2 regions of the Glutamicibacter sp. 2E12 genome follow, and region 1 is predicted to be linked to the other one. Evidence: predicted binding sites of a transcription regulator. Region 1 holds the regulator's gene; the other holds the start of a gene.
The links. The regulator HrcA, encoded in region 1, represses chaperone genes, less so after heat shock. The targets are predictions, from matches to a motif close to TTNGCACTCGNNNNNNNCGAGTGCNAA.

Region 1 (9,441 bases):
CAGGGCGCTCATGGCATCCTCGTCGATGAAAACGATCGATACTTCGGTTTCCGGGTGCAGGAACATTGCCCGCAACACCGATTCTGCCAAGGCGTTGACATCCTTGAGATCGACGTCGTATTCGGTTTCGTTATTTACTTCAATGCTCATTTGCTGCGGCGTCCCCGGTTGTGGTCTTTGCGTCGGGTGTCATCCCAACGGTCGTAAGCAGTAACGATGTCGGCAATCAGGCGGTGGCGAACCACATCCGAAGAGTCGAGTCGGCAGATGCTGATGTCGTCGATGCCTTCAAGGACATCGCTGGCCATGCGCAACCCGGAGGTCGCATTGTTGGGCAGATCCACCTGGGTGACATCCCCCGTCACTACCATCTTGGAACCGAATCCCAGGCGGGTCAGGAACATCTTCATCTGTTCACTGGTGGTGTTCTGCGCTTCGTCCAGGATCACGAAGGCGTCATTGAGGGTGCGTCCACGCATATAGGCCAGCGGAGCGACCTCAATGGTTCCGGCTTCGAGCAATTGCGGAATGGTTTCCGGATTGATCATGTCGTGCAAGGCATCGTAGAGCGGGCGCAGGTACGGGTCGATCTTCTCGGTCAACGAGCCCGGCAGGAAGCCCAGCTTCTCCCCTGCCTCAACGGCAGGCCGGGTCAGGATGATGCGGTTGACCTGCTTGTCCTGCAAGGCGGCGACGGCCATGGCCATGGCCAGGAAGGTCTTGCCGGTACCGGCTGGGCCAATGCCGAAAGTAATTGTCGAATCCTCTATGGCGTCGACATAGCTCTTCTGGTTCACGGTCTTGGGGCGGATGGAACGTCCGCGCCCCGAGAGGATCTTCAGGCCCAGGACGTCGGTGGGTGCATCCGGATTGCCGGTGCTGAGCATCTTGATGATCTGCTCGATCGTTTCGGCGCTCATGCGCGAGCCGCGAGTAGCCAGCGAACGGGCTTCTTCGGTGACGCGCTGGGCCTTGCGAACTTGCTGCGGTTCACCTACCAGAGCCAGGGATTGGCCGTTGGGGCGGAAGCTCACCTGCGGGTAGGCGCCGGAGAGAATACGCAAGAGCTCGTCATTGGGACCGAGGGTGGCAATCATGAGCTCAGCTGTATCGAAACTGATGGTGAGCGATGCGGATCCGTTCTCCGCTGTCGCCTTATTCTGTTCAACCTGCATGCAGTGCGCGGCGCCCCTTTGCGAGCTTGGTGGTGATCGTGATTTGTCCTGCTTGCCATTCTATCGAGTCGCAGGCCAATCCGGAGAAAATTCAGGTCTCAGCGTAAGCAGTAGAACCTGAAAGTAGTCTTGAATGATGCTAATCGGGGCAAGTGGCGAACATATAGATTTGGTTACGGATTAGTAGGTTGGGCCATTTTTCTGCAGTTAGCCGCTTCTGATATGGCAAGCTTGAGAGCGGTTCCAATACGGCCAGGAGCCGCAACAGCTAAAATCACCACGGATTGGTACGCAGTGCAATCAAGGATCTTGCGGAAGATTCCACGCCGATTCGGCGTTTTGGGAATCACTGCCGCTCTCGTCGTCGCCGCAGGATGCGGTCTGACGAATCGCGAGAGCTCCTATGAGATGCCATCGACCGCCGTGGCTGAATCGCTGAACCTGCCGAACGCCACCGACGCTGGCGAGGATGTCGGCATCGCGGCTAGCCTGCCCATCTACTGGCTGGAAAACACCGATACCGGCGTGTTCCTGTACCGCGAGTACATCGAGGACACCCGCCATCAGGAACCCATCGGCGACGCGATCTGGACGCTGCTCTCAGCCGACCCGATGAAGCCGAAACGCTATACCCATTTGAAGCCCACCGATGAAATCGGGGTTTCAATCAATAATGCGAATGTCATCACCTTGGATCTGCCGGCCAAGGTCTTCAGCGCCAATCTCGACCAGGGCCTGTCGGAGCGCGCCATCCAGCAATTGGTCTTCACCGCTACGGCAGCTGCCGCCAGCGCTGGACTGGTCGTGGGCGAGCTTCCCGCAACGGTCCGCATCCTGGTTGATGGCCAGGCAAATGCCACAGTCTTCGACGGTTTCCGGCTCAAGGATGTCTACGAGCGCGATGCGGCGTTCATTGCACCGATCTGGATCATCGATCCGCAGTTCAACAAGACCTTGGCGGATGGCTCGATCAAGATTAACGGCCGAACCACCCAGTTCGACATCGGCACCTTCTACTCCTTGCAGCGCAAGGACGCCGACGGCAAGCTCACGGTGATGACCGCTCAGAAGCAGGTCAACCCCGGGCAGATCAATGCCGACGGTTCATTCACCCTGACCACCGATCTGCGTGCCGGCTCATACCGGCTGACTTTCTGGGGCGTTGAGACCGGATCGGACCATCTGGTCGGCAAGGTCACCAGCGACTTCCGCGTCGAGTAACGCAGCATCCAGCGCTGCAGCCCCCTGCCGGAAGTCCTGGACATGAACCTGGGCGCCCGTTGTCCGGGCCAGCTCCTGAACTGGTGGCGGCTGAGCATTCTTGGCCTGCTGGCAGGATTTCCAGTGCCGTTGCCTAGGACAGCGTCCTTATCCGATCGGCTGCCGCATTCGCGGATCTGACCCGCAGCGGCTTCGCGTTCCCCGTCCCGAGGCCTTTTCTCGGCTCGAACCCGTTGCGCCGGCCGGAGACGAAATTGCTCCGCAGATCCCGGCAGGCATATGCCTGCCGGGATCTGCGGAGCAATTCACCTGCTAACCGGAATTCTGGAATCTAGATTTCGCCGATCAAATGGCGGATCAAGACCAGGGCCGCGGGGCCTGCGGTCGAGGCACGCAGCACATGCTGGCCCAGCAGGGCTGGTTGGGCGCCGGCATCGACGAAGGACTGCAGCTCCGTTTCGGAGATGCCTCCTTCTGGCCCGACGATCATGATGACCTCCTGGCCGGCCCGCGCATCGGCGAGCCACGACTGCACATGCCGGGCCACCGAGTCCGCGGCCTGCTCGTGCAGAACCAGAACCAGCGCGCCATTTGCGGAATCGGCCGCGATGGCCTTGGCCAGTTCCTTGGAACCCAGCGGGTCCAGCACCTCCGGCTCATAGGCGCGGCGCGACTGCTTCTGCGCCGAGCGCACCTGGGCGCGCCACTTGGCCATGGCCTTGTCGACCTTGGCCGCGTTCCAGCGCACGATCGAGCGGTCGGCCTGCCAGGGGCGTACCGACAGCACGCCCAGTTCCACGCCGGACTCGACAGCTTGCAGGTCGCGATCCCCCTTGGACAGCGCCTGGACCAGGGTGACCGGGTGATCGCTGACAGCTTCCTCGGCACGGCGCAGGACCTTCACGCTCAGCAGGTCCTTGGCGGTGCCGATGACCTCCACAGTCAGGCGCAGCCCCTTGCCATCCAGCAGGTCCAGGTGCTCGCCCGCGGAGACCCGTTTAACGGTGACCGCGTGGTGCGCTTCGGAGCCATCCAGTTCAAGAATGTCCCCGACCGATGCGTCCCGGCCCTGCTGGGCGTCGATGACGAAGCTGTGGTTGCTCATGCCTAGCGCTGGTTCAGCTTGTCGCGCAGGCGGGAGAACATGCCGCCGCTGTGCTCCACGCGGCCGGCGGAGAGTTCTTCGCCACGCAGCTTGGCCAGCTGCTCGAGCAAATCGCGCTGGGCAGCGTCGAGCTTGGTCGGGGTCTCCACCTGCAGGTGCACGGTGATGTCCCCGCGCTTGCCTCCGCGCAGGCGCGGCACACCGAGGCCCGGCAGGGTGACGGTGTCGCCATCCTGGGCGCCTGGCTCCACATTGATGGACTGGCCGCCGTCGAAGGTTTCCAGCTTCAGCTCGCAACCCAGTGCGGCGGCGGTCATTGGCAGGCTCATCTTGGCGTGCAGGTCGGTGCCGGCGCGCTCGAAGACCTTATGGCGGCGCACGTCGATCTCGACGAACAGGTTGCCGTTAGGCCCGCCGCCCGGGCCGGCTTCGCCCTGTCCGCGCAGCTGGATGCGGGTGCCGGAGTCGACACCTGCAGGAACGTTCAGCGACTTGGACACATGCTCGCGCACCCGGCCTTCGCCGTTGCACTCCAGGCAGGGGTCCGGGATGGTGGTGCCGAAACCGCGGCAGGCCGCACAGGTTTCCACGGTCATCATCTGGCCCAGGAATGAACGCACTGGACGCTGGACCTGGCCTGCGCCATGGCAGATATCGCAGGTGACCGGGCTGGTGCCTTCGCGCGTGCACGAACCGTTGCACGTTTTGCAGGTGACAGCTGTTTCCATCTCCAGCGGGTAGACCGTGCCCTTGACCGCGTCTTCCAGGTCGATGGTGATGGTGATCAGCGCGTCGCGCCCTGGCTGGGTGCGTGATGCCGGGCCCTGGGCCTGGCCGCCACCGAAGAACTGCTCGAAGATGTCGCCGAAGCCGCCAAAGCCCTGGCCGCCACCGCCGAAGCCCGGGTGGCCGTTGCCGTTCTCATCGCCGGTGGCGTCGTAGTTGGAGCGTTTGGTCTGGTCGGAAAGGACTTCGTAGGCTCGGGTGACCAGCTTGAACTGTTCTGCAGCGTCATCGCTAGGGTTTACATCCGGGTGCAGCTTACGCGCCAACTTGCGGTAGGCACTCTTGATTTCCTGCGGGGTCGCGTCCTTGGCGACGCCTAGGGTCTCGTAATGCGAGCTCACGTTATTCGCCGTGTCCTTTCCTGAGAATCTTGAAATTCGGTAGTGCCGGGCGGTGCCCAGCGAGGCTAGTTAGCCAAAATCTTCGACAGGTACCGTGCCACCGCACGAACCGAGGCCATGGAGGTTGGATAGTTCATCCGGGTGGGGCCCAGGACCCCGAGCTTGTTGCGCAGATCGGTGCCGTAAGTGGTGGCGACCACGGCGGCTTCCGACAGCTGCCCGTAGTGGTGCTCGGTGCCGATGGCCACGGCCACGCCGCGCGAATCGGCTTCCAGCTCGGAGAAGAGCTTGAGCAGCACTACCTGCTCCTCGAGCGCCTCGAGCACCGGGGTTATGCTCAGCGGGAAGTCCCCTTCCACGCGGGCGAGGTTCGCGGTGCCTGCCATGATGATGCGCTGCGCGTTGGCCGCCTGGGCCATTTCTTCCAGCGCACCGATCACCTGGTCCACCAGGGGGTCGGCCTGCTGCGTCGAACTGCGCTCGATGCGGGTGAGCCGTCCGGCAAGTTCGGCAAGCTTCACTCCCCCGAAATTGTTGAGCAGCCACAGCTTCAGGTCGTCCAGCTCATCATCGCTGTAGGAACGCTGGACCGGCATCATGCGCTGATCCACCGTGCCATTGGAAGCGATCATCACCATCAGCACCTGGGCCGAGCCCAGTCCGACCAGATCGAGGTTCTTCAACGAAGCGGTGTCGTAGTGCGGCACCTGGATCATTGCTACCTGGTTGGTCAACCGCGCCAGGAGGCGAACGGTGCTCTTGAGCATCTCGTCCAGGTCCGTGGAGCTGTCCAGGATCTTGTTGATGGCGTCGCGTTCAGCCCGCGACAGCGGCTTGAGCTCGCCGATCTCATCGACGAAGCGGCGGTATCCCTTTTCGGTGGGGATCCGTCCGGAGGAAGTATGCGGAGCGACTATGAGCCCCTCTTCTTCCAGCATAGCCATGTCATTGCGGATCGTCGCGGCGCTGACACCGAGGTTGTGCCGGTCGAGGAGCGCTTTGGAACCCACTGGCTCACGGGATTGGACGTAGTCCTCCACGATGGCACGCAGAACGTCTAGGCGTCGCGGCTCTGTCACAACAGCACCTCCTTGGATTCCCTGTGCCCGGCTTTGGCACTCTAACCTGTCAAGTGCCAAGTCTAATACGTTCAGCAGTTGCTAGCATTGGATTTCGAGCGTATTCGATCACAGCGAAAGGCAGTACGTGACTAATTACTCCTGGGGACCACGGGATCTGAGTGCACCGGCACCGAAAAAACTCCGCCAGGTCCCTGTTGAACGTGGCATGATTCTGGAAGATGCCACCTCAGGATGGGTAGGAGAAGTCATCCGTACCGAGAAATCCGGTGGCATGCGCGTGATCGTGCTCGAGGACCGACACGGCAAGACCCGCTCCTTCCAGGCGGGCTTCGGGTTCTTCCTCGAAGGCGAAGCGGTGGAGATCATTGATCCCGTTGCCAAGGCCGCACCGCCCCAGAAGCTGGTCTCGGCTTCGGGTTCGCGTGCCGTTGCCGGACTGAAGGCCCGGGAAGCCAGGGCAAGCCGCATCTGGGTAGAAGGCAAGCACGACGCTGAGCTGGTTGAAAAAGTTTGGGGCCACGACCTGCGTGTTGAAGGCATCGTCGTTGAACCGCTGCATGGCGTGGACGATCTTGCCGGGGCTATCCGCGACTTCGCCCCCTCCGCGCAGCGCCGCCTGGGAATCCTGGTTGACCACCTGGTTGCCGGAAGCAAGGAATCGCGCATCGTTGCCGAGGCGATGAAGGTCCCCGGTGCAGCGCAAAACGTGCTGATCCTCGGCCACCCGTACGTGGATGTATGGCAGGCGATCAAGCCTGCGACACTGGGCATCAAGGCTTGGCCGGTGATCCCCAAGGGCACCGATTGGAAAACCGGTGTGCTCCGGGCCTTTGGCTGGCCGCACTCCACCGCGGAAGACATCGGCATCGGATGGCAGCGGCTCTTGTCCACGGTGCAGCATTACGGGCAGCTTGAACCACAGCTCTTGGGCCGGATTGAAGAATTGATCGATTTTCTCACGACCGAAGATTACGGTTTCCTAACGATTGACTAATAGTTGGAGATTAGTCTGCGAATCTCCCCGTGCGCCCAGCCGCGGTCGCTATGATAAGAGGAACCACACTTAGCAAGACAAGGAAAAATAGTGACATCACGCCAGACGAAGCCATCGGAGAATTCCCGCTTCGAAGGTTCCAGGACCTCTGCGCTGCCGCTGACTCCTTCAGAAGATCGCCAGTGGGCAATGATGGCCCACTTCGGTGCCATCTTGGGTTGCGTTCCTTCGGCAATCGTCTTTGCCGTATTCCGGGACCGTGGCCCGTTCACTGCACAGGAATCGAAGGAAGCGTTCAATTTCACGTTCCCGCTGACCATTCTCGCCATCGTATTCAATGTGCTCATGGTCTTGCCGGTGATCGGTTGGCTTTTCGCAGTACTCGCCGTGGCCCTCTGGGTCTTCATGACGGTCTCGGGCGCCCTTGCTGCCATCCAGGCCAACAAGGGACGCCCTTACCGCTACCAATTCAATCTGCGGCTGATGAAGTAGCAGCGGTTTCCCAGTCTTAGAAATCGAGCAGTTCACGCACCACGAGGTCGGCCAGGAGCCGGCCTCGCTGCGTTAACACCAATGTGCCGGCGAACGCGGCCTTGGCATCAATCAGCTCGTCGGCGATCAAGCCGGCGACTTTCTTGCGTCCGGTTTCATCGAGCTCGCTAATCTTCATGCCCGAACCCAGCCGGGTCAACAGCATCGTGCGCTCAAGCTGCACGGCCTCGGCATCCGGGTATTCGCGGCCGTGGCCCGGGGAGATTCCAGCATCGATCCGTTGCTGATACGCGGCTGGATGCTTCACATTCCACCAGCGCAGCCCGCCAACATGGGAATGCGCGCCGGGGCCTGCGCCCCACCAGTCGCCGCCCTGCCAGTAAGCGATGTTGTGCTGGCAGGCATTCGCCGGGGTCTTCGCCCAGTTGCTGACCTCGTACCAGGAGAAACCGGCCGCGGCAAACATGTCGTCGGCCAACTGGTACTTTTCGGCATGGTCGTCATCATCGATGTTCGGTACCTCGCCACGGCGAATCTGGGCCGCCAGCTTGGTGCCTTCCTCGATGATCAGCGCATACGCCGAAATGTGATCAGGTTCGTAGCTCAACGCGGCTTCGATGCTGGTGCGCCAGTCTGCCAGGCTCTCCCCCGGAGTGCCATAAATCAGATCGACACTGACATCCAGGCCGGCCTCGCGCGCCCACGCAACGGCTTGCGGAACGCGCTTCGGATCATGGGTGCGCTCAAGCACCTTGAGCACGTGGGGCACCGCGGACTGCATGCCGAAGGACACGCGGGTGAACCCGCCGTCGGCCAGCTCCTGCAGGCTTTCGCGGGTCACCGAGTCCGGGTTGGCCTCCGTGGTGATTTCCGCGCCCGGCTTCAGGCCGAAGTCGTCGCGGATCCGGCCGAGCACCGCGACCAGGTCTCCGGCGGGCAGCAGCGTGGGAGTTCCGCCGCCGAAGAAGACGGTTTCAATTTCGCGGTGCGGTTGGCCCGAACGGTCCATCACCTCGCGGGCGAAGCTGATTTCCTTGCTGACGGTGGCAGCGTAGGTTGCTTGGCTGGAACCGGAGCCCAGCTCCGTGGCGGTGTACGTGTTGAAATCGCAGTAGCCGCAACGGACGGTGCAGAACGGAATATGCACATAAAAGGACATGGTCCGCCCCTGTGCCTCATGCGCGCATGAGGCAGGGAGTAGACCATCGGCCGGAGCCGGATCGCCGTCAGGCAGTACTGAAGGCATCTACTTCTTTTTCGGCTCGTCGGTGGACAGTGCGGCAATGAAGGCTTCCTGCGGAACCTCCACGCGGCCGACCATCTTCATGCGCTTCTTGCCTTCCTTCTGCTTTTCCAGCAGCTTGCGCTTGCGGCTGATATCGCCGCCATAGCACTTGGCAAGAACGTCCTTGCGGATTGCGCGGATGTTCTCACGGGCAATGATGCGCGAACCGATCGCGGCCTGGATTGGAACTTCGAACTGCTGGCGAGGAATCAGCTCACGCAGCTTCGAGGTCATCATGGTCCCGTAGTTGTAGGCCTTGTCGCGGTGCGTAATGGCGCTGAAAGCATCCACCTGCTCGCCCTGGAGCAGGATGTCGACCTTGACCAGATCTGCCACCTGCTCGCCGTCGGCCTTCCAGTCCAGCGAAGCATAGCCGCGGGTCTTGGACTTGAGGTGGTCGAAGAAGTCGAACACGATCTCAGCCAGCGGAAGGTGGTAGCGCATTTCGACACGGTCCTCGGAGAGGTAGTCCATGCCGCGCATGGTGCCGCGGCGGGTCTGGCACAGTTCCATGACCGAGCCGATGAATTCGCTTGGCGCCAGGATGGTGGCGGCAACCATTGGCTCGTGGACTTCCAGGATCTTGCCATCCGGGAATTCCGAGGGGTTGGTCACCGTAATCATCTGCTTGTCTTCGCCCATGACCTCGTACACCACGTTCGGCGCCGTGGAAATCAGGTCCAGATTGAATTCGGATTCCAGTCGCTGGCGGGTGATTTCCAGGTGCAGCAGGCCCAGGAAGCCCACGCGGAAGCCGAAGCCCAGGGCCACGGAGGTTTCCGGTTCGTAGGTCAGCGCAGCATCGTTGAGCTGCAGCTTATCCAGCGCATCACGCAGTACCGGGTAGTCGGTGCCGTCCATCGGGTACAGGCCGGAGAAGACCATTGGCTTGGCCTCTTCGTACCCGCCCAGGGACTCGGTGGCCGGCTTGTGGAAGTTGGTGACGGTATCGCCGACCTT
Region 2 (18,686 bases), 1.4 Mb from region 1:
CCATACCGAACCCGGAAGCTAAGGCCCACTGCGCCGATGGTACTGCACTCGTGAGGGTGTGGGAGAGTAGGTCACCGCCGGACTTAACTTGAGTAGATGGTTTGAGGCCCTGGTACCGTTTGGTGCCGGGGCCTCACCTGTTTAACGGGAAGGGGAGGGGGAATTGGGCAGCTGGTGCTGCCTGGTTCCTCCTCCCCTCCTGCTTTAACCTCGATAGCTGCTAAGCGACTAAGGCAACCCCAAACACTTGACTTAGGCATCATTGTTCAAGGGGCCACTCGAAATGGGCATAGTGTGGGATATGAGCGAGGCTGCGACTGACTCATCGACGGTGACTCGACTCGTCTTCCAATTGCGAAAGAGGGAAACCGAACGTGAGAACTTATGTCGTTACTGGCGCTGCTTCCGGTATTGGCGCGGCCACTGCAGAATTGATTCGAGAACGTGGGCACAAGGTCATTGGAGTTGATCTACGCGATGCCGAGGTCACTGCTGACCTATCGACGCAGGCGGGCCGGCTAAGCGCCATCAGCCAGACCCTAGAGCATTCCGAAGGCAAGATTGACGCGGTCATCGCGGCCGCAGGCATCTCGGCTCCTAAGGCGATTACCGTCTCGGTAAACTATTTCGGCGTAACCAGGTATCTGGAAGGCCTGCTGCCTGCATTGGGACTCTCGCAGTCACCACGCGTGGCCGTGGTTTCCTCGATGGCCTCGATCCAGCAGAATTCCGCTGAACTCGTTGATGCGTTGCTTGCAGGCGACGAGGAAGCAGCCCTGGCCATTGGTGCAGCCTTGGAAGCCGCTGGCCCGCGATCCGGTTACCTGAATTACCCGTCCTCCAAGCGTGCGCTGAGCCGCTGGGTTCGCCGCGAGTCCATCTCGGAGAAGTGGGCCGGCGCAGGGATCCCATTGAACGCTGTGGCTCCTGGCACCGTGATCACCAACATGACTCGGGACCTATTGGCGACAGAAGAAGGCAAATCGATGGTTGACCAGAATGTGCCGATGCCATTGAACTACCACTCTGAAGCCGTGGTAATTGCCAAGCTACTGCTGTGGCTAACGAGTGCAGAAAATACTCACGTCACCGGGCAAACGATTTACTGCGATGGCGGTGCCGAGGCTACGCTCCGCGGGGACGATATCTGGAGCTAGCCCAATTAGCCGGGTATGGCGAAGGACACTATTGGTAACGCGTTCTGAAGTGGCGCATCCACTGCGTGCTTGATATAGTTATGGAGTTGTCGCAATCGCGAATGACACCGTAGTTTTCCCATGGCTAGCCATGAGGTATAGAGTTACGGCGATCATAGCGTGGGGGAAACGCCCAGATCCATACCGAACCTGGAAGCTAAGACCCACAGCGCCGATGGTACTGCACTCGGGAGGGTGTGGGAGAGTAGGTCATCGCCGGGCATAATTTGCCGAAGGCCCCGAACTTTTGTTCGGGGCCTTCGATGTTTAACCGGACTCTCGTGCAGCGGACTTAAAGCCAATGGCGGCTTGGAGTTCAATTTCCAAGCCGCCATTGGCGCTAGCCAGTATTAGGCGTTGTCCAAGCGCAGACCGCTTTCCGTATCAAACAGGTGCGCGTGCTGCAGATTTGGTGCAATATTGATGCGCTGTCCACGTGCGGGAGGCGTACGGCCGTCAACACGAACCACGACTATCTGAGTTTCGCCGCCTAGCTCTGCCGAACCGTAGATGTAGGCATCTGCGCCGAGCTCTTCAACAACGTCGACAACAATCTCCACACCTTCGCCGGCACCGACAATCTCGATGTCCTCTGGACGGAAGCCCAAGGTGACTCCACCCTGTGCCCCAGGCGCATCGATAACAGCTGAACCGAAAGCAACCTGTCCATTGGCAGACTGCAACTGCACCAGGTTCATGGCAGGGGACCCGATGAAGCCTGCGACGAAGACATTGCGTGGGCGATCGTAGAGCTCACGAGGAGTGCCTACCTGCTGCAACTCGCCGTCCTTGAGTACGGCAACGCGGTCACCCATAGTCAAGGCTTCCACCTGGTCGTGGGTCACGTACACGGTCGTGACACCGAGTCGGCGGGTCAGCGACGCAATCTGGGTACGGGTCTGCACGCGCAGCTTTGCATCGAGGTTGGACAGCGGCTCGTCCATCAAGAACACCTGGGGTGAACGAACGATGGCGCGACCCATGGCCACACGCTGACGCTGGCCGCCAGACAAGGCCTTGGGCTTGCGGTCCAAGTACTTCTCCAGATCGAGAAGCTTGGCTGCTTCCAGCACGCGCTTCTTGCGTTCCTCCTTGTCGACGCCGGCGATCTTCAAGGCAAAGCCCATATTCTCGGCAACGGTCATGTGGGGGTACAGCGCGTAGTTCTGGAAGACCATGGCGATGTCGCGGTCCTTAGGCGGAACGTTGGTCACATCCTTATCGCCAATGAGAATACGACCGGAGTTTACTTCTTCCAAGCCCGCGAGCATGCGCAGGGTGGTGGACTTGCCGCAACCCGAGGGGCCGACCAGGACAAGGAATTCTCCATCTTGGATTTCCAAGTCGATAGCGTCGACGGAAGGCACAAGTGCGCCCGGGTAGATGCGGGTGGCCTTTTCAAAGGTCACAGTTGCCATGATGACAATCCTTTCACGGGCAGGTACGTGCCCGACGATCCGTAGTGAAAGTGAGTTGGGACACTTCAGTGTCGCATGGAAATCAGACTTTTCAAAAGGTGTGGTAATTCACTTGGCGAAAGGATATTATGCGCGGCCGCAGTTGGTCCAGGTCCCACCTTGATGCCCAGATCCGCTGCGCCAAGAACCTTGAATCCGTTCTCGTCGGTCACGTCATCACCGACAAAAAGGACCGCTTGGACGTCGAGTACTTCACGCAACCACTGCAGGCTCTGGCCCTTATCGCCGTGATGCACGGTGGCCTCTAGCACCGCTTTGCCTTCAAGCAGTTTGATGCCGTCCAAATCACCTAGCGCCTGCCGCGCCTGTGCCAGGGCCTTGGCGGCAACATCAGGTGCTGCCTGGCGGACGTGCAGGACCGTGGCCGACGGTTTGTACTCCACGCTGGCGTTCGCGTGCATCGCAGCAACGCGTTCCAGGCGCTGGGTAATTTGCCCGAGCAGCTCGGACTGCCTAGCGGTCAGCGGCTCATCGTGCCAGATCGCGCCCAGCTGTGGCGGAACCAAGCGCTCGGCACCGTGCGAACCAATGCGAATCTCTGGACGAGGCTCAGGATAGACCTCGCTCAAGGACTGCAGGTTACGCCCCGACACCACCGCGGTGTATACCCCGGGACTGGAAGCCAGCTGCTCGAAGGCAGCAGCAGACTCTTCCAGCGGCCGGGCCTCTCGCGGCCGGTCAACCAGCGGGGACATCGTTCCATCAAAGTCCAAAGCAACTAGTACCCGCTGATGGCCAGCAAATTCAGCCAGCGCGGCCTGCAGGGCAGGGTCAAGGTCAGGCAATGGTATTCCTCATCGGAGATCAGGATTCCTGTCGGAATCTTCTAGCGAACGATTTCGTGCACGGAGGTGGCCGCGTTGATCTCGGCCAGCTCGGCTAGGAAATCCTCGGACCACTTCGAGACGTCGTTGAGTGCCAAGTGGCGGTTCATGCGTTTCATCCGGCGTTCCTGCTCTGCCTCATTCATCTGAACCGCTTCAACGATCCTGGCCTTCATCCCGTCGATGTCGTGCGGGTTGACCAGGACAGCCTGGGTCAGCTGATCGGCAGCGCCGGTGTACTCCGAGAGCACCAGTACACCGCGACCATCCTGGTGCGCAGCGACGAACTCCTTGGCCACCAGATTCATCCCATCGCGCAGGGCCGTGACCAGCAGGACATCGGCTGCCAGATACATGGCGATCATTTCGCGCAGCGGATAGGACTGGTGCAGGTAGCGCAGGGTGGTGTGGCTCAGGGTGTCATGCTGGCCGGTGATCTGCCCGACCATGAGCTCCACCTGGTCACGCAGCTCGATGTAGCTGTCCACGTTTTCCCGGCTGGGGCTGGCTACCTGGATCAGGCAGACATCACCGGCGCGCAGAGTCTGGTCGGAGAGCAGCTCGCCATAGGCCTTCAGGCGGTGGCGAATGCCCTTGGTGTAGTCCAAGCGGTCCACGCCCAGCATGATGGTTTTCGGATTGCCCAGCTCATGGCGGATCTGGGCAGCACGGGCAATGATTTGCGGATCGCGTGCGAGCTTGGCGATTTGCTCGGTATCGATGGAAATCGGATGCGCATTGGCACGGCAGAGATTCTGCATGTCGTTACCGGCTGGGGGCGAAGCCACATCGCCCTTGGTGGAGTAGTCGGTGAAACGGCGCAAGCAGCGCAGGAAATTGCTCGCATCGGTTTCGCGCTGGAACCCGACCAAGTCCGCGCCGACCAGTCCCTGCAAGATCTGGGTGCGCCAGGGCAGCTGCGAAAACAGGCTGGCCGCCGGGAACGGTATGTGCAGGAAGAAGCCGATTTTCAGATCGGGTCGCGCCAGCCGCAGCATCTGCGGAACCAGCTGCAGCTGGTAGTCGTGGACCCACACGGTAGCGTTCGGAGCAGCGATTTCCAGTACGGCATCGGCGAATCGCTGGTTGATCCTCTTGTAGCGGTCCCACCAGGTGCGGTGGTACTCCGGTGGCACGATGACGTCGTGGTAGAGCGGCCAAAGCGTCGAGTTGGAGAAGCCCTCGTAGTAGAGGGTCAGGTCATCCTCATCCAGGGGGACCGGAACCAGATGGATGTCATCCTTGTCGAAGCTCTCCAGCTTCTCGCCGATACCGCCATGCCAACCCACCCAGGCACCTTCGGACGCAGCCATGACCGGTTCCAAGGCGGTAACCAAACCACCGGGCGAACGCTGGAATCCTTGCGATCCGTCAGGATTGGTGATGCGATCCACCGGAAGGCGGTTGGCTACAACCACAAAATCGTAGGAATTTTCGGTCTTTGTACTCGGCGCTGGGTTACCCACTGCAAACCTCCTGGTTTGTTCAATCTGGTTCACCGGCGTGGTGCAGATTCGTCGGTTCTGAGTGAATGACTTCTCGTCAAATTTCCTCGCTCTTGCTATTTAGCCTAGTGAAAACTGACTGCTAAGGGAACGAAGGGACGGATTTCTCCGTCATACGGGCTACTTCTGCGCATGTGCCGCGTGGTCAGCTAAGGACCGGCAGCAAAGAAACGATATCCGCCGATGACTTGGTTTAACGCTCAACTTAAGGTTTTCGAAGCACTTTGGGTGCTGTATGCGAAAGATATGTGAGTCCTGTGAAGGTGGGGGAATCTTGAGTTTTCAAGGATATTGGCGCTCGGAGTTGGCTAAGCTTGACTCCAGATGATAGTTGTCCGCTGACCAAGGAACCGCCAAATTTATGTCTACAAATAACCCGCGCCCATCGAAGGCAGAGCGAACCGCGAGTGCCCGAGAGAAGGCGGCGCAGATGCGTGCCGCTCAAGATGCCGCTCAGAAGCGCAAGTCGCTTTTCGTGAAGCTGGGCGTATTGGCCGCAGTCATTGTGGTCATCGCACTGGTAGTTACCTTGATCGTGCAGAACAACAACGCAAAGGTGGCAGACTCCGGCGCCGTGCCGCAGGGCGCTACCGCAGCCGGTGGCATCATGGTCACCTCGCCGGACACTGTCGCAGAGAAGTCCATCGAGAATGTGGATATCAAGACGCTCGAAGCACCTGCCGAGGCGCCATCGCCTGCTACCCCACGCGACCTGACGGTGGCTGAAAAGGGCGAACCGATCAACATCGCCATGTACGTTGACGCCAACTGCGTTCACTGTGCAGACTTCGAGGCTACCTACGGGGACCAGATCGAGGAATGGCTGGCCAACGGCGACGTCACCGTTGAATACCGCAACGTCGGCTACCTTGACCGGGGTTCAGCAACCAACTTCTCCTCGCGCGGCGCCAACGCATTGGCTTGCGTCGCCGACGAAAGCCCAGAAGCCTACATGGGCTTCGTCAAGGCACTGTGGGGCCACTATCCAGAGGGCGAGATGAAGAACGCCGAGCTGGCCGATCTGGCGATCCAGAATGGCGCTGCGCAGTCCGTTGAAAGCTGCATCGCAGATGACAAGTTCCGTCCATTCGTCCAGTACACCACTACTGCCGGCCAGTACGATGGCGTGGCTGGCACCCCATCGATCTTCGTCCAGGGCAAGGTAGTCGATCTGGCAAAGGAAGACTTCCCAACCGCAGTGAAGGAAGCAATCGCTGCCAACAAGTAAGTCGAACCGGTAGACTCTGGACAATTGTTCGGGATCCGGTAGTATCCTTATTGATCTCGCACCCCGACCGATGGGAAGGAAGCCAATGATGGCTTCCTTCCCATCGGCATTTAACTCGGAGCATCGCCAATTCGCAGTGCCGCAGGGTTTTCGGATATTCTTATTCGGTACGCCCCCTTAGCTCAGCTGGCCAGAGCGTCTGTCTTGTAAACTGAAGGTCACCGGTTCGAATCCGGTAGGGGGCTCTGACCTGGTCCTGGACCAGCAACGGGAACCGTGTCCATGAATCTTCGTGGCGCGGTTTCTTTTTTTAGCCCCAGGTCTTGCCCGAGCCAGCGTCGCGCCTATGGCAGGCTCAAAGATCCCGCCGGTAGAATTTTGCGCAGAACCTATATTTGAGGAGCCGACCATGGCCGGAGGCCTTGCAGCACTATTGGACGACGTGGCGGCGCTGGTGAAAGTCACCGCGGCATCGCTTGATGACATCGCGCTGGGCGCTGGCAAGGCCAGCACCAAATCGCTAGGCGTCGTCATCGACGATGCGGCAGTCACCCCGCAGTACGTGGCCGGGCTCTCGCCCAAGCGCGAGCTTCCAATCATCTGGAAGATCGCCGTTGGGTCTATCCGGAACAAAATGCTGTTCATCCTTCCGGTGGCGCTGATCCTATCGCAGTTCGCTCCATGGGCGCTGACCCCGATCCTGATGATCGGTGGCGCCTATCTGGTTTTCGAAGGCGCCGAGAAGCTGCTTGAGGCGATGGGCGCGATCAAGCACCACACTCCGGGCGGCAAGGAGGGAGTGCGCGACGAGAAAGCGATCATCGGATCGGCAGTGCGCACAGACCTCGTGCTTTCCGCGGAGATCATGGTCATCTCGCTGAACGAGGTGTCCCACGAGCCGTTCTTGAATCGCGCGCTGATCCTGATTGTGATCGCCATCCTGATGACCGTCGTGGTCTATGGCGCCGTGGGCTTGATCGTCAAAATGGACGACATCGGCCTGCACATGGCCGCCAAGCCGCGCCAGCTCACGCAGAAGATCGGGCGCGGCCTGGTCAGGGCGATGCCCATCGTGATGTCCATCCTGAGCAAGGTCGGCGTGATCGCGATGCTCTGGGTCGGCGGGCACCTGCTGCTGGTCGGCATGGACGAACTGGGCTGGCACGCACCGTACGGCTTCGTGCACCACGTGGAACTGCTGGTCCACGACGCGACCGGCCAGGCCGGCGCCGTGCTGGGCTGGCTGGTGAACACCGCCTTCTCCTGCCTTGCCGGTTTCATCATGGGTACCGTGATTACCGTCATCATCCTGGGCATCCAGAAGCTGCGCCACAAGGGCAAAGCCGAAGCAGACCACTAGGAACAGGAATCAGCCAGATGCCCGCGCACGTAGAATAGAGAAGTTGCCGCCCGGACTCGGTCTACCGGTCCAGCCCAACTGTCTGGCCTACGTGGAAAGATCGATGCGTGTTGAGTAGAGAATTGACAGATCAGGCCACCGCCCGCCATGCGCGCGGAGCCTACTTCACCCCGGAACCCGTTGCCAGCTTCATGGCGCAGTGGGCGCTGGGGGAGCAAGGATCCAAGGTCCTGGAACCCTCCTGCGGTGAAGCGCAATTCCTTGCCGCTGCCCATCCGGTGCTCGCAGATGGCCGAGACCGGGTCGAGCTGGTGGGCCTGGAACTGCACGAACCATCGGTGCAGGCCGCCCGTGAACGGATGAGCGCCGCCGGGATCGACGCGCGCATCGAGCACGCCAACTTCTTCGAGGTCACCGGCTACGCCGAGTACGACGCTGTCATCGGCAACCCTCCCTACGTGCGCTACCAGCTGCACCGCGGGGCTGACCGGCAGCTCTCGCGCGCCGCGGCCAAAGCCTCGGGCGTGGAACTGAACGAGCTTGCCAGCATCTGGGCCGCTTTCGTCGTGCATGCCACCAGCTTCCTTGCCGTCGGCGGGCGCCTGGCCCTGGTGCTTCCGGCAGAGCTGATGTTCGTGAACTATGCCGGGCCTGTCCGCCAGATGCTGCTTGAACGCTTCGCCAGCGTGCACCTGGCCGTCTTCGAAGAGCGCTTGTTCGCCGACGCGCAGGAAGAAGTGGTGCTGCTGCTGGCCGAGGGCTTCCGCGAAGGGGCTAGCGGTTCCTTCAACCTGCACCAATTCCGCAATGCGCTGGATCTGCAAGCCCTGGGCGAAGGCACCCGCCACACCCCGGTGCGCATGAACGAGCGCTGGACCGGTTCCCTGGTCGGCCTCGAAGCCCAGGGGATCTTGTCGGCGGCACTGGCCGCCGGCCGGATGGCGCCGCTGCAGTCCTGGGGCGAAACCTCGCTGGGCGCGGTCACCGGCAATAATAAGTGGTTCACCCTCTCGGCCCAGCAGATCCAGGACCTGGGGCTGGCCCGCGAGGACCTGATCCGGATCTCGCCTCCGGGCTCGCGCCACCTGCGCGGGCTGGAATTGAGCGAGGACGGCTGGGAAAAGCTCGCCGAGCACGGGGCAGCTGCCTACATGTTCCGCCCCGGCGCGGAACCCAGCGGTGCTGGTGCGCGCTTTGTGGCCAGCGGTGAACTGCAGAACGTCGACCAGGCCTACAAGTGCAAGGTGCGCTCGCCGTGGTGGCGGGTGCCGGTGCTCTCGGTGCCGGATCTGTTCATGACCTACATGAACGCCGACACCCCGCGGTTGACCGCCAACGAGGCCGCGGTGCACCACATCAACTCGATCCATGGGGTGTACCTCGGCGCCGATGCGCGCGAGCTGGGCCGCGAGCTGCTCCCGGTGGCATCGCTCAATACCCTGACCATGCTCGGAGCCGAAATGGTGGGCCGCTCCTACGGCGGCGGCATCCTGAAGCTGGAACCGCGTGAAGCCGACCAGCTGCCGGTCCCGGCGATCGGCATGGTGCAGCGCTATGCCCGGCAATTGCGTGCCATCAAGCCGGCGGTGCGTGAACTGCTGGTGCAGGGGCGCAAGCAAGAGGCCACCGACCTGGTGGACGGCGTGGTGCTCGAGCAGCTGCTCGGCTTGGAGCCGGATGCGCTGGAGGCGGTCCGCACTGCGCGAATGAATATGCTCGAACGCCGCAAGGCCAGAAGCAAAGCCGTGAGGGGATGAACGTGGCCAATCCTGCGATCGAAAAGACCTTGGCCTTTGCCGAATTCGATACCACGTTGATGTCAGCGGCGAAGGATTCGCCCTGGCTGGGCAATGGCGCGGTAACCGAGGAATTCAACCCGTCCTTCCCGGTGCTCGAACGCCTGCTGAGCATCCCGGTCCGCAACAAGGCGGTCACCCGATCGGGCCGCTTTGCCCAGGGCGTGGACGCATGGCTGGCCCATGAATTGCGCCGTGCCGGATTCGATGCGGATCTGGTGTGGCCGCGTCCCGAGGCGCCCCGGGTCTTGTCCAGCGACATACTGGAACTGCTGCGCAAGCTGCCGGAGCGGCTGGCCGACGAGGTGCACGAGTCCATCATGGCGGGCAAGGCGGGCAGCATCGACGCGCGCATCCTGGGCCGCGCCTACATGAAGCAAACCGACGTGGTGATGACCCATTGGTCCACCGGTCCCGAACTGCTGCTCAGCACCAAGGCGATGACCTCATCCTTCGGCAAGAACCTGGCCAACCGCTATGAAGAGGCCTATGGGGATGCGGCTAACCTGCGGGCCCGCTACCCGCTGGCAGCCGTCGGGTTCTTCTTCGTGCAGCGTGCCACGATCCTGGAATCCGAGCCGGCCGCCTTCCGCCGCACCGTGGACATGATCCGCAAGCTGCGCGACTTCGGCGACGGCTTCGGATACACCGCCACCGGCCTGCTGCTGGTGGATTGGGATGAGAGCGCAGAGGATCCCGAAGTGAAATGCGTCCACGCTCCGGTGCCAGCGGATATTGCCGCGCCGCAGTTCCTCAACGCCATGGTCGATGCGGTCCTGAAGGTCACCCCGATTGACCTGCACGAGGCCGCTCGCGCTCGCCGGGCCGGAGAAGTTGCCCCGCTGCCGGGCCACGGCTCCGTGGACGAACAGCAGGACGCCCTGTTCTAGGCGGTCACATCACCGGCACGGCGGAGGCCGGATCATCGGATCCGAACTGCGCGGCGAATCCCTGGACCGGGGCCGGGCCGGCCATGAGGCTCGGGGCTGGCATCGCACTTTCGGGAAGGTGGATGGCCACGTGGTCCTCGGAGGCCTGCGGCAATTGCGCGGCCCACTGCCGTGCGGCCTCGGTGGCCCGGTAGATGAACTTCAGCTGCCCATCGTGCTCGAAGCTGCGCTCGCGCTGCCACAGTTCCGAGCGCTCGTAGAAGGCCCAGGATGCCGGGTTCTGCGAATCGATGACGCTGATCGGGGTTTTGCCCGAACGCAGCGCGTGGGCAAGGCGCAGCGACGTCGTATGCTGGCGGATGCCCAGGCGGCGGTAGTCCGGGCGCACGGCCATGCAACCGAGCTCCACGGCGTTCATCGAAGAAGTCGGGGCAATGATGGAATCATGCACGAGGCCTGCGGCAACCAAGGTGCCCTGGTCGCGCACGGTCACAAGCAGCGAGAGCCGGTCGAACTTCTGGTTCCAACGCTGGTCGACCAGGGGGTAAAGGGTCGCTAATTCGGCGCGCTGGGCCGGCTGAACGCATAGGGATGACAAGGAAAAGTTCAGGTTTTCAAACACTGGGTACGGTCCTAAATTCTAAGAACGAACGAAAGATGAGGCTTTTGCGCGGTGGAAAAATCCACTGCGCGGTTTCGTTGGCCTTGAGGGGACCGATGCCGGCGGCTTCCGGCAACTTCCTTGTAGGGTCCAGTTTGAGCTCGATGAGCTAGAAAAATTATGGAGTCTAAAGTCCCTTTTTGACAAGTGGAAATGGGTACTTTTAGGTGAATCGCAAATAAACTATTCGGCGCTGTTTTTCTGCTCTACTCATTGCCTGAACCGCGACTGTTCGAACCTGCGCTGGAAGCGGCATTTCGGCGTGTTCCGGGGACGGATTCCGGGCGCTGGAACCGGTGGCCGATTTGGAGTGAGGTCCACGGCCCGGTAGGATTGCTTATGCGCTTGGCTTGCAAGTCAGGGCGCAGATGGATCTTTAGCTCAGTTGGTTAGAGCGTTCGCCTCACACGCGAAAGGTCGCTGGTTCGAGTCCAGTAAGATCCACCAAGAACGAAAGCCACCGCAATGCGGTGGCTTTCGCTGTTTCCGGGACAGCCAGGATCCTAGGCGCCAAGCAGCTGGTGCACCATGGGCTTGACCTCTTCTCCGAGCAACTTGATGCTGTTCATCATCGCCTCGTGCGGCAAGGAACCGGCAGAGTACTTGATGTCAACGCGCGACAAGCCCAGCTGCTGGGCCACCTTGGCCATCTTCCGTGCCACAGTTTCCGGGCTGCCGGCCATCATGGCTCCCTCGGGCCCCATGGAAGCCTGCAAGCGCATCTTGCTGGCCGGCGGCCAGCCTCGTTCGGCGCCCAGCCGATTCATGGTGCGCTGGTAATGCGGCCAGAGGGTTTCCAGGGCCTCCTGGTCGGTGGAAGCCACCAAGCCATGGAAGTGCGCCGAGACCGGCAATTCTCCATGGCCGAACTCCTTCAGCGCACGGCGGTAGAGGGTGGCCAAGCCTTCGAAGGCCGAGGGCTGGCCGCCGATAATGGCCAAGCACAACGGCAAGCCATGCCGGGCCGCGCGGGTGACCGACTGCGGGCTGCCACCCACACCCACCCAGGTGGTCAAGGGCTGGTCTTCCAGCAGCGGGTAGATCTGCTGGTTGCGCAAGGCGGCGCGGTGCTTGCCCTGCCATGAAACCGGCGTGCCGTGGCGGAGCTTGGCCAGCAGATGCAGCTTCTCTTCGAACAGGTCCTCGTAGTCTTCAAGATCCAGGCCGAAGAGCGGGAAGGATTCGATGAAGGAGCCCCGGCCTGCGATGATCTCCACTCGCCCGTTGGAGATCGCGTCCAAGGTGGCAAAGCGTTCGTAGACGCGCACCGGGTCGTCGCTGGAGAGCACGGTCACCGCGGTGCCGAGCTTGATGCGCTGGGTAGTGCTGGCCAGGGCGGCCAGAACGATTTCGGGGGAGGAGATGGCATAGTCATCGCGGTGGTGCTCGCCGACACCGAAGAAATCAAGGCCCGATGCTTCGGCCTGCTGCCCCTCGGCGATGACATTGCGGATCACCTGGGCATGGCTCAGCGGGTTGCCCTGGGCGTCCTCGGTGATGTCGCCGAAGGTCTCGGCTCCGATTTCTGGCAAAGGGAACTGCGTATTCATTGGATCCTCCGGATTATATGCAAACACATCTAACTTCTGCATGGTGCAACCAACTGCCGAGCGCCGGTATTCCAGTGGCCGAAAATACCCTTAAATGTGTTCGGCGATACCTCCCGAATTCGCCAGGTTCCCGACAACTTTTCATGCACGGGTTGTATGGTGAATCCCATGGGAAAAACTTTGGATGAGGGGGCATGATTCGTGGCGCATCGATCTAGCGAGGAACAGGCCGCCTCGTCGAATGCCGTAGGCGAGGATCCGGCTCCGCTAGCTGGCGTCTTGCCCCGCATTGCCACTAGTGAGATCAACATGGGCTTCCATCCGGCAGAGCCCGCCGAAGAGCCGGCAACGGCATCTGAACTACCGCTCAATACGGCGGTCAGCGCCAACGTGGCGGCTGCCGATGTCTCGGATATCGAGTGGCGCACCGGCCAGGTTCACACCACCGATGAGGGCATTACCCTCATGCCTACCCGCGCCAACCCGGTGGCCCGTCGGCTGCTGGCGAAAATGTGGATCTCGGATACCCCTCCCACCGAGGCGCTGAACATCGTTGAGCGCCTGCAGGGCACCCCCTACGCCAACCCCAAGGTCAACGTGGACCAGGACGCGTCCAACCGGCGCACCATGGAGTTCGCGCTGGATTTGGGCGAGACCTTGATCCGCTACGGCGCAGGCGCCTTGGAAGTGGAAACCAGCGTGATCGCGGTGACCGCGGCACTGGGCCTGAGCCACTTGGATGTGGACATCACCAACCAGTCCCTGCATTTGAACTACAGCCCGCCGGATGCCGAAAGCTACTCGGTGCTGCGTGTGGTCCGCTCCTACACCTCGAACTATGCCGGCATGGTGCTGGTGCACGAACTCGTCTCGGATATCATTGCCGGCGGCGTTTCGCGATCCGTTTCAGCGAAGCGGCTGAAGGACATCACGCGGCAGCCCAAGCCGTTCCCGCGCTGGATCGTCGCCTGCGGCCGGGCCGTGTTCGCGGCCGCGTTCGTGCTCTTCATTGGCGGCTCGTGGGCTGGTGCGCTGGTGGCGATGCTGTCCTCGAGCCTCGTGACGCAGATCGGCCGATACGGCTCGCGCTGGAGAGTGCCCGAGTTCTTCACTATCGCTGCCTCGACATTGGTGGTCACCGGCATTGCCTTGCTGGGGCATCAATTCCACGCTCCGCTGGATCCGGCGCTGGTGGTCTCTGGCGGCATCTTGCTGCTGCTTCCGTCGGGCAGATTCGTTTCGGCATTGCAGGATGCCATCAACGGCTTCCCGGTGACAGCGGTAGGCCGGTTGTTCTCGGCCAGCCTGATCTACGGGGCGATCCTCTGCGGAATTGCTACGGCCCTGGTGATCTCGGATCTGCTCGGGGGAGAGAAGGTCGACGTTCACCAGATCGTCCAAACCGACTATCCGGCCTGGCTGCTGGTGGTCTTGGTGGGCGTGGCCATTGTCGCCGGTGCGGTCACCGAGCAGAGCGCGCTGCGCCTGCTGCTGCCTACCGCCGGCATTGCGGTCGGCGGCTACCTGGTGCAGCTGCTGGCCGAAAGCATTGGACTCGGAGACCGGGCCACCCCGGCGCTGGTCGCCACGGTGATCGGTTTCGCCGCGCGGCTGGCAGCGGACAAACTCCGCTCGCCGCAGCTGGTGCTAGCGGCTCCTGCGGTCATGTTCCTGCTTCCGGGCCTGATGATCTTCCGAGCAATGTACGGCATCGTCATCAACGTCAATGACACCGCCACGGGACTGGTGGAGATGTTCAACGCCATGGCGATCATGCTCTCCATCGCTGGCGGCGTCGTCTTCGGCGATACGCTGTGCCGTCCATTGACCTCCAGCGCCCGGCGTGAGCGCCGGCGGATCCGCCGACGCTAGGCTTTCGGCAACGACCAGTCAATCGGCTTCTGTCCGCTGTCGGACAGGAGCCGATTGATGCTTGAGAAGGGCTTGGAGCCGAAGAACCCGCGCGAGGCTGAGAGCGGCGAGGGGTGGGCGCTTTGCAGCTGCACGGCGTTGGACAGGGACTCGGAGAGTTTCTGCGCATGCTTGCCCCAGAGCAAAGCCGCCGGAGGCCGCGGACGTTCATTGAGCGCGGTGAGGATGGCATGCAGAATTGGCGCCCAACCCAGCTTCTGATGCGAGCCGGCATTGCCAGCGGCTACGGAGAGCACCTGGTTCAGCAGCAAGACGCCTTGGGAAAGCCATGGACTGAGGTCTGGATGCGCGACCGGCTCCAGCCCCAGATCGGACTGCAATTCCTTGTAGATATTGGCCAAGGAGCGCGGCAGCGGACGCACCTGCTTGTTGGCCGCGAAGGCCAAACCATTTGCGTGGCCGGGTGTCGGATATGGGTCTTGGCCAATAATTAGGACCTTGACTTCGGACAATGGCAGGCTCAGTGCGCGGAACATCACCTCCGGTGCCGGCAGGATCTGTTCACCGGCCGCCGAACGGGCCGCCAAATCGGTGGCCAGGGAACGCAGCAACGAGTCCTGCTCGCAGAGTGCCCGAACCCAGTCTGCAGCGATAAACCCGTGGTCGGCCACGGATTGGGCGCCATGGTAGAACGGGAAATCAGCCGCTTCGTACACTGGTGTCCGAGCTGGCTGGGGTGCATCGAAAAGTGCTGGCTGCAAATCGTCCATAGGGGTAATTGTGCCGTTTTTCTGGCGTGCCTGTGCTCGGCCACACGGTGTTAGGCAAGCAGATTGGTTAGAATATCGGTGGTATGTCTACCGATGGTGGATTACATGCATAACCGAAACCTGAGAAAACTGGTCCAATGACAGAGGTGAGAACGTATGGCTGAGAATGAATTGCTGGTGGATTTCGTCATGAACCCGGATTCGGAATTGGATGAGCGTTCGCAACAGATCCTCAACCTGGAAAAGTTGTGGTGGAAGTATGCCGGGGCCAAGGAACAAGCCATTACCAAGCAGTTTTCGATGTCGCCGACGAATTATTACCAGCTGCTGAACCAGCTGATTGAAACCGACGCGGCACTGGCCTACGACCCGATGTTGGTCAAGCGCCTGCGCAGAGCACGTTCCACAAAACGTCGCGTGGGCGGTAAGGTCGGCACGGGACGATAACCCTGCCTGCCGTGACCAATCAGACCTCGAGCAAGGACAAGAATGACCAACTACCCGCGTGACGAATTTGATCGCGTTCCGGAGTTCAGCACCCGTGTGGGTTCGCACCACGCCCACGGATGGGCGCAGTCCGCCGCGTCGAAGTCAACCGGTGGGAAATTGCGCTGGGTAGTGCTGACCGCTGTACTCGTGCTGGTGATCGGTGCCTTGTCCTTCATCTTCGGCCCTCAGCTCAAGGAGACCCTCGCGACTTCCACGGGAAGCGACACCTCGCAAACCCAGGAAGTCACCGCCGAGCCCTCCGTGGAACCCACACCTAGTGAATCCGCATCGCCAACGAGCACCATCGATGACGAAGACGTGCTCTACGGCCAGCTGATTGGCGTGTACAACGCGGCAAGTGTTGCCGGTCTGGCTAATGAAGGCGAAGACGCCATGGCCGAAGCCGGGTTCACCAGCATTGTGGCCGACAACTGGACCAGGCCCGCAGAAGTCTCCACGGTTTATTACATGTCCGAGTCCTACCGCACTACCGCTGAAAAAGCTGCAGAAATCCTGAATATCGACGAAGTTCTGCAGACCAGCAACATTCCGAACCGGGTCACCGTGGTTCTGGGCTCCGATGACACCCTGGGGCTAAACGAATAATTCGTTCATAATTCCATTCGCTCAGAGCCGATCGGCTTGCACTCGCCATGCGAGAGTGCCAATATTTGTATTAGCACTCATGCGTTGCGACTGCTAACGCCGGTCGGCTTTTGCGTTCTCCAAGAACTCCATGAAGCACCGGACAGCGGACGCAGGGCGTGGGCGTGGAAAATACCTCAGATAGCGAGAGCTGAAACGGTTGCTGGCCCGATGCCGCACCGGTCCACTCGTCCGTCGCGGGCGCTGTCTGTCGGTTGCATTTTCGCAAAATCGTCCCGAAAGGACCGTACGCCACAATGGCTAAGATGATTGCATTTGACGAGGAAGCACGCCGCGGACTTGAGCGCGGCCTGAACACCCTTGCTGACGCGGTGAAGGTCACCCTGGGCCCACGCGGCCGCAACGTTGTTCTGGAAAAGAAGTGGGGCGCTCCTACTATCACCAACGACGGCGTGTCCATCGCTAAGGAAATCGACCTCGAAGAGCCTTACGAGAAGATCGGCGCAGAGCTGGTCAAGGAAGTTGCCAAGAAGACCGACGACGTCGCTGGCGACGGTACCACCACCGCAACCGTGCTGGCACAGGCACTGGTCAAGGAAGGCCTGCGCAACGTTGCCGCAGGTGCTGACCCAATCGCACTGCGCCGCGGTATCGACAAGGCCGTAGAAGCTGTTACCGCTGAACTGTTCGCCGCTGCGAAGAAGGTCGAATCCAAGGAGCAGATCGCTGCTACCGCTTCGATCTCTGCTGGCGATCCGGAAATCGGCGCACTGATTGCTGAAGCTCTCGACAAGGTCGGCGAGCAGGGCGTTATCACCGTTGAAGAATCCAACACCTTCGGCCTGGAGCTGGAGCTGGCAGAGGGCATGCGCTTCGACAAGGGCTACATCTCCGCTTACTTCGTCACCGACGCTGAGCGCCAGGAAACCGTTCTCGAGGACCCTTACGTCCTCATCGTGAACTCGAAGATCTCCTCGGTCAAGGACATGGTGACCTTGCTGGAGAAGGTCATGCAGTCGAACAAGTCGCTGCTGATCATCGCCGAAGATGTCGAGGGCGAAGCCCTGGCTACCCTGATCCTGAACAAGATCCGCGGCCTGTTCAAGTCCGTTGCTGTCAAGGCTCCGGGCTTCGGCGACCGTCGCAAGGCCATGCTGACCGACATCGCTATCCTCACCGGCGGCCAGGTTGTTTCCGAGGAAATCGGCCTGTCCCTGGACAACGTAGGCCTGGAAGTCCTCGGTACCGCCCGCAAGGTCGTTATCACCAAGGACGAGACCACCATCGTTGAAGGTGGCGGCGAAGCCGACGCCATCGAGGGACGCAAGGCCCAGATCGCAGCCGAGATCAAGAACACGGACTCGGACTACGACCGCGAGAAGCTGCAGGAGCGCCACGCAAAGCTCTCCGGCGGTGTCGCTGTGCTGAAGGCCGGCGCTGCTACCGAGGTAGAGCTCAAGGAGCGCAAGCACCGCATCGAAGATGCCGTGCGCAACGCCAAGGCAGCTGTTGAAGAAGGCATCGTCGCCGGTGGTGGCGTTGCACTGATCCAGGCTGGCGCTGCAGCATTCGAGAAGCTGGTTCTGGAAGGCGACGAAGCTACCGGTGCGAACATCGTCCGCGTTGGCATCGAAGCCCCGCTGAAGCAGATTGCCCTGAACGCTGGCATGGAGCCAGGCGTTGTCGCTGACAAGGTCAAGGGCCTGCCAGCAGGCCACGGCCTGAACGCTGCAACCGGCGAATACGTCAACCTGCTTGAAGCTGGTGTCAACGACCCAGTGAAGGTGACCCGTTCGGCACTGCAGAACGCGGCATCGATCGCTGGCCTGTTCCTGACCACCGAAGCTGTTGTCGCAGATAAGCCAGCTCCTGCTGGCGCTGCCCCAGCCGGTGGCGATGACATGGGTGGCATGGGCGGAATGGGCGGCTTCTAAGCTTCCCGCACGCACTAAGCACGCAGTAATCGCGCCGATGGCCCGGATCCTTTCGAGGAATCCGGGCCATCGGCCGTTTAACGTGGGACAAGCGTTGCACTATAGCCAGCTGTGCAACAGCTCCAGCTCGGTGCCCAAATTATTCCGCGCGCGCTGCTCCCAGCGCCGGGATCCGGATTGGGTGCCGTAGATCAGTTCTTTCTCCAACAGGCCGCTGAGAATCTTGCTGCGCCCGGCAGCAAGCACATGGCGGGGAAGATGCCCGTACTCCTTGTAGATGGCCTCGGCATAGCGCTGGTAGGCCGGAGCGGGGCGGGCCAGGACCTCCAGATCGGCATCGCAGAGGATATGGCCCAGGCGATCGGTTTCTGCCGGGGCATGCTTGGCGGTGAGCATGACCAGCCCGCTGACCTTCGAGACGGCACCAGGGGAGAGGACTCCCCATAGCCGTTCACGGGCCAAGGTGGCCGATTTGAACTCGTCTTCGCTGGTTCCTGCGTAGACGGCGTCGTGGAACCACGCAGCGA

Region 2: groL (chaperonin GroEL) is a predicted target of HrcA. The motif match lies at 16,296-16,322, and genes of this name have one in related genera.

Annotation. Positions count from the first base shown of each region.
Region 1 is NZ_CP188297.1:3,474,726-3,484,166, reverse strand. Features, by position in the region: gene ybeY (rRNA maturation RNase YbeY) at 1-150, opposite strand, end outside; gene ACP3TE_RS16370 (PhoH family protein) at 147-1,175, opposite strand; gene ACP3TE_RS16365 (GerMN domain-containing protein) at 1,485-2,396, shown strand; gene ACP3TE_RS16360 (16S rRNA (uracil(1498)-N(3))-methyltransferase) at 2,728-3,501, opposite strand; gene dnaJ (molecular chaperone DnaJ) at 3,504-4,628, opposite strand; gene hrcA (heat-inducible transcriptional repressor HrcA) at 4,694-5,707, opposite strand; gene ACP3TE_RS16345 (DUF3097 domain-containing protein) at 5,835-6,704, shown strand; gene ACP3TE_RS16340 (DUF4870 domain-containing protein) at 6,795-7,196, shown strand; gene hemW (radical SAM family heme chaperone HemW) at 7,213-8,442, opposite strand; gene lepA (translation elongation factor 4) at 8,443-9,441, opposite strand, start outside.
Region 2 is NZ_CP188297.1:970,916-989,601, reverse strand. Features, by position in the region: rRNA gene rrf (5S ribosomal RNA) at 1-83, shown strand, start outside; gene ACP3TE_RS04505 (SDR family oxidoreductase) at 375-1,157, shown strand; rRNA gene rrf (5S ribosomal RNA) at 1,302-1,418, shown strand; gene ACP3TE_RS04495 (ABC transporter ATP-binding protein) at 1,547-2,614, opposite strand; gene otsB (trehalose-phosphatase) at 2,680-3,459, opposite strand; gene ACP3TE_RS04485 (alpha,alpha-trehalose-phosphate synthase (UDP-forming)) at 3,501-4,964, opposite strand; gene ACP3TE_RS04480 (DsbA family protein) at 5,365-6,231, shown strand; tRNA gene ACP3TE_RS04475 (tRNA-Thr) at 6,403-6,476, shown strand; gene ACP3TE_RS04470 (DUF808 domain-containing protein) at 6,641-7,591, shown strand; gene ACP3TE_RS04465 (HsdM family class I SAM-dependent methyltransferase) at 7,714-9,348, shown strand; gene ACP3TE_RS04460 (hypothetical protein) at 9,345-10,277, shown strand; gene ACP3TE_RS04455 (GNAT family N-acetyltransferase) at 10,282-10,899, opposite strand; tRNA gene ACP3TE_RS04450 (tRNA-Val) at 11,309-11,385, shown strand; gene ACP3TE_RS04445 (LLM class flavin-dependent oxidoreductase) at 11,442-12,488, opposite strand; gene ACP3TE_RS04440 (threonine/serine ThrE exporter family protein) at 12,690-14,360, shown strand; gene ACP3TE_RS04435 (uracil-DNA glycosylase) at 14,357-15,130, opposite strand; gene ACP3TE_RS04430 (DUF3263 domain-containing protein) at 15,287-15,577, shown strand; gene ACP3TE_RS04425 (LytR C-terminal domain-containing protein) at 15,620-16,225, shown strand; gene groL (chaperonin GroEL) at 16,522-18,159, shown strand; gene ACP3TE_RS04415 (DUF4031 domain-containing protein) at 18,259-18,686, opposite strand, start outside.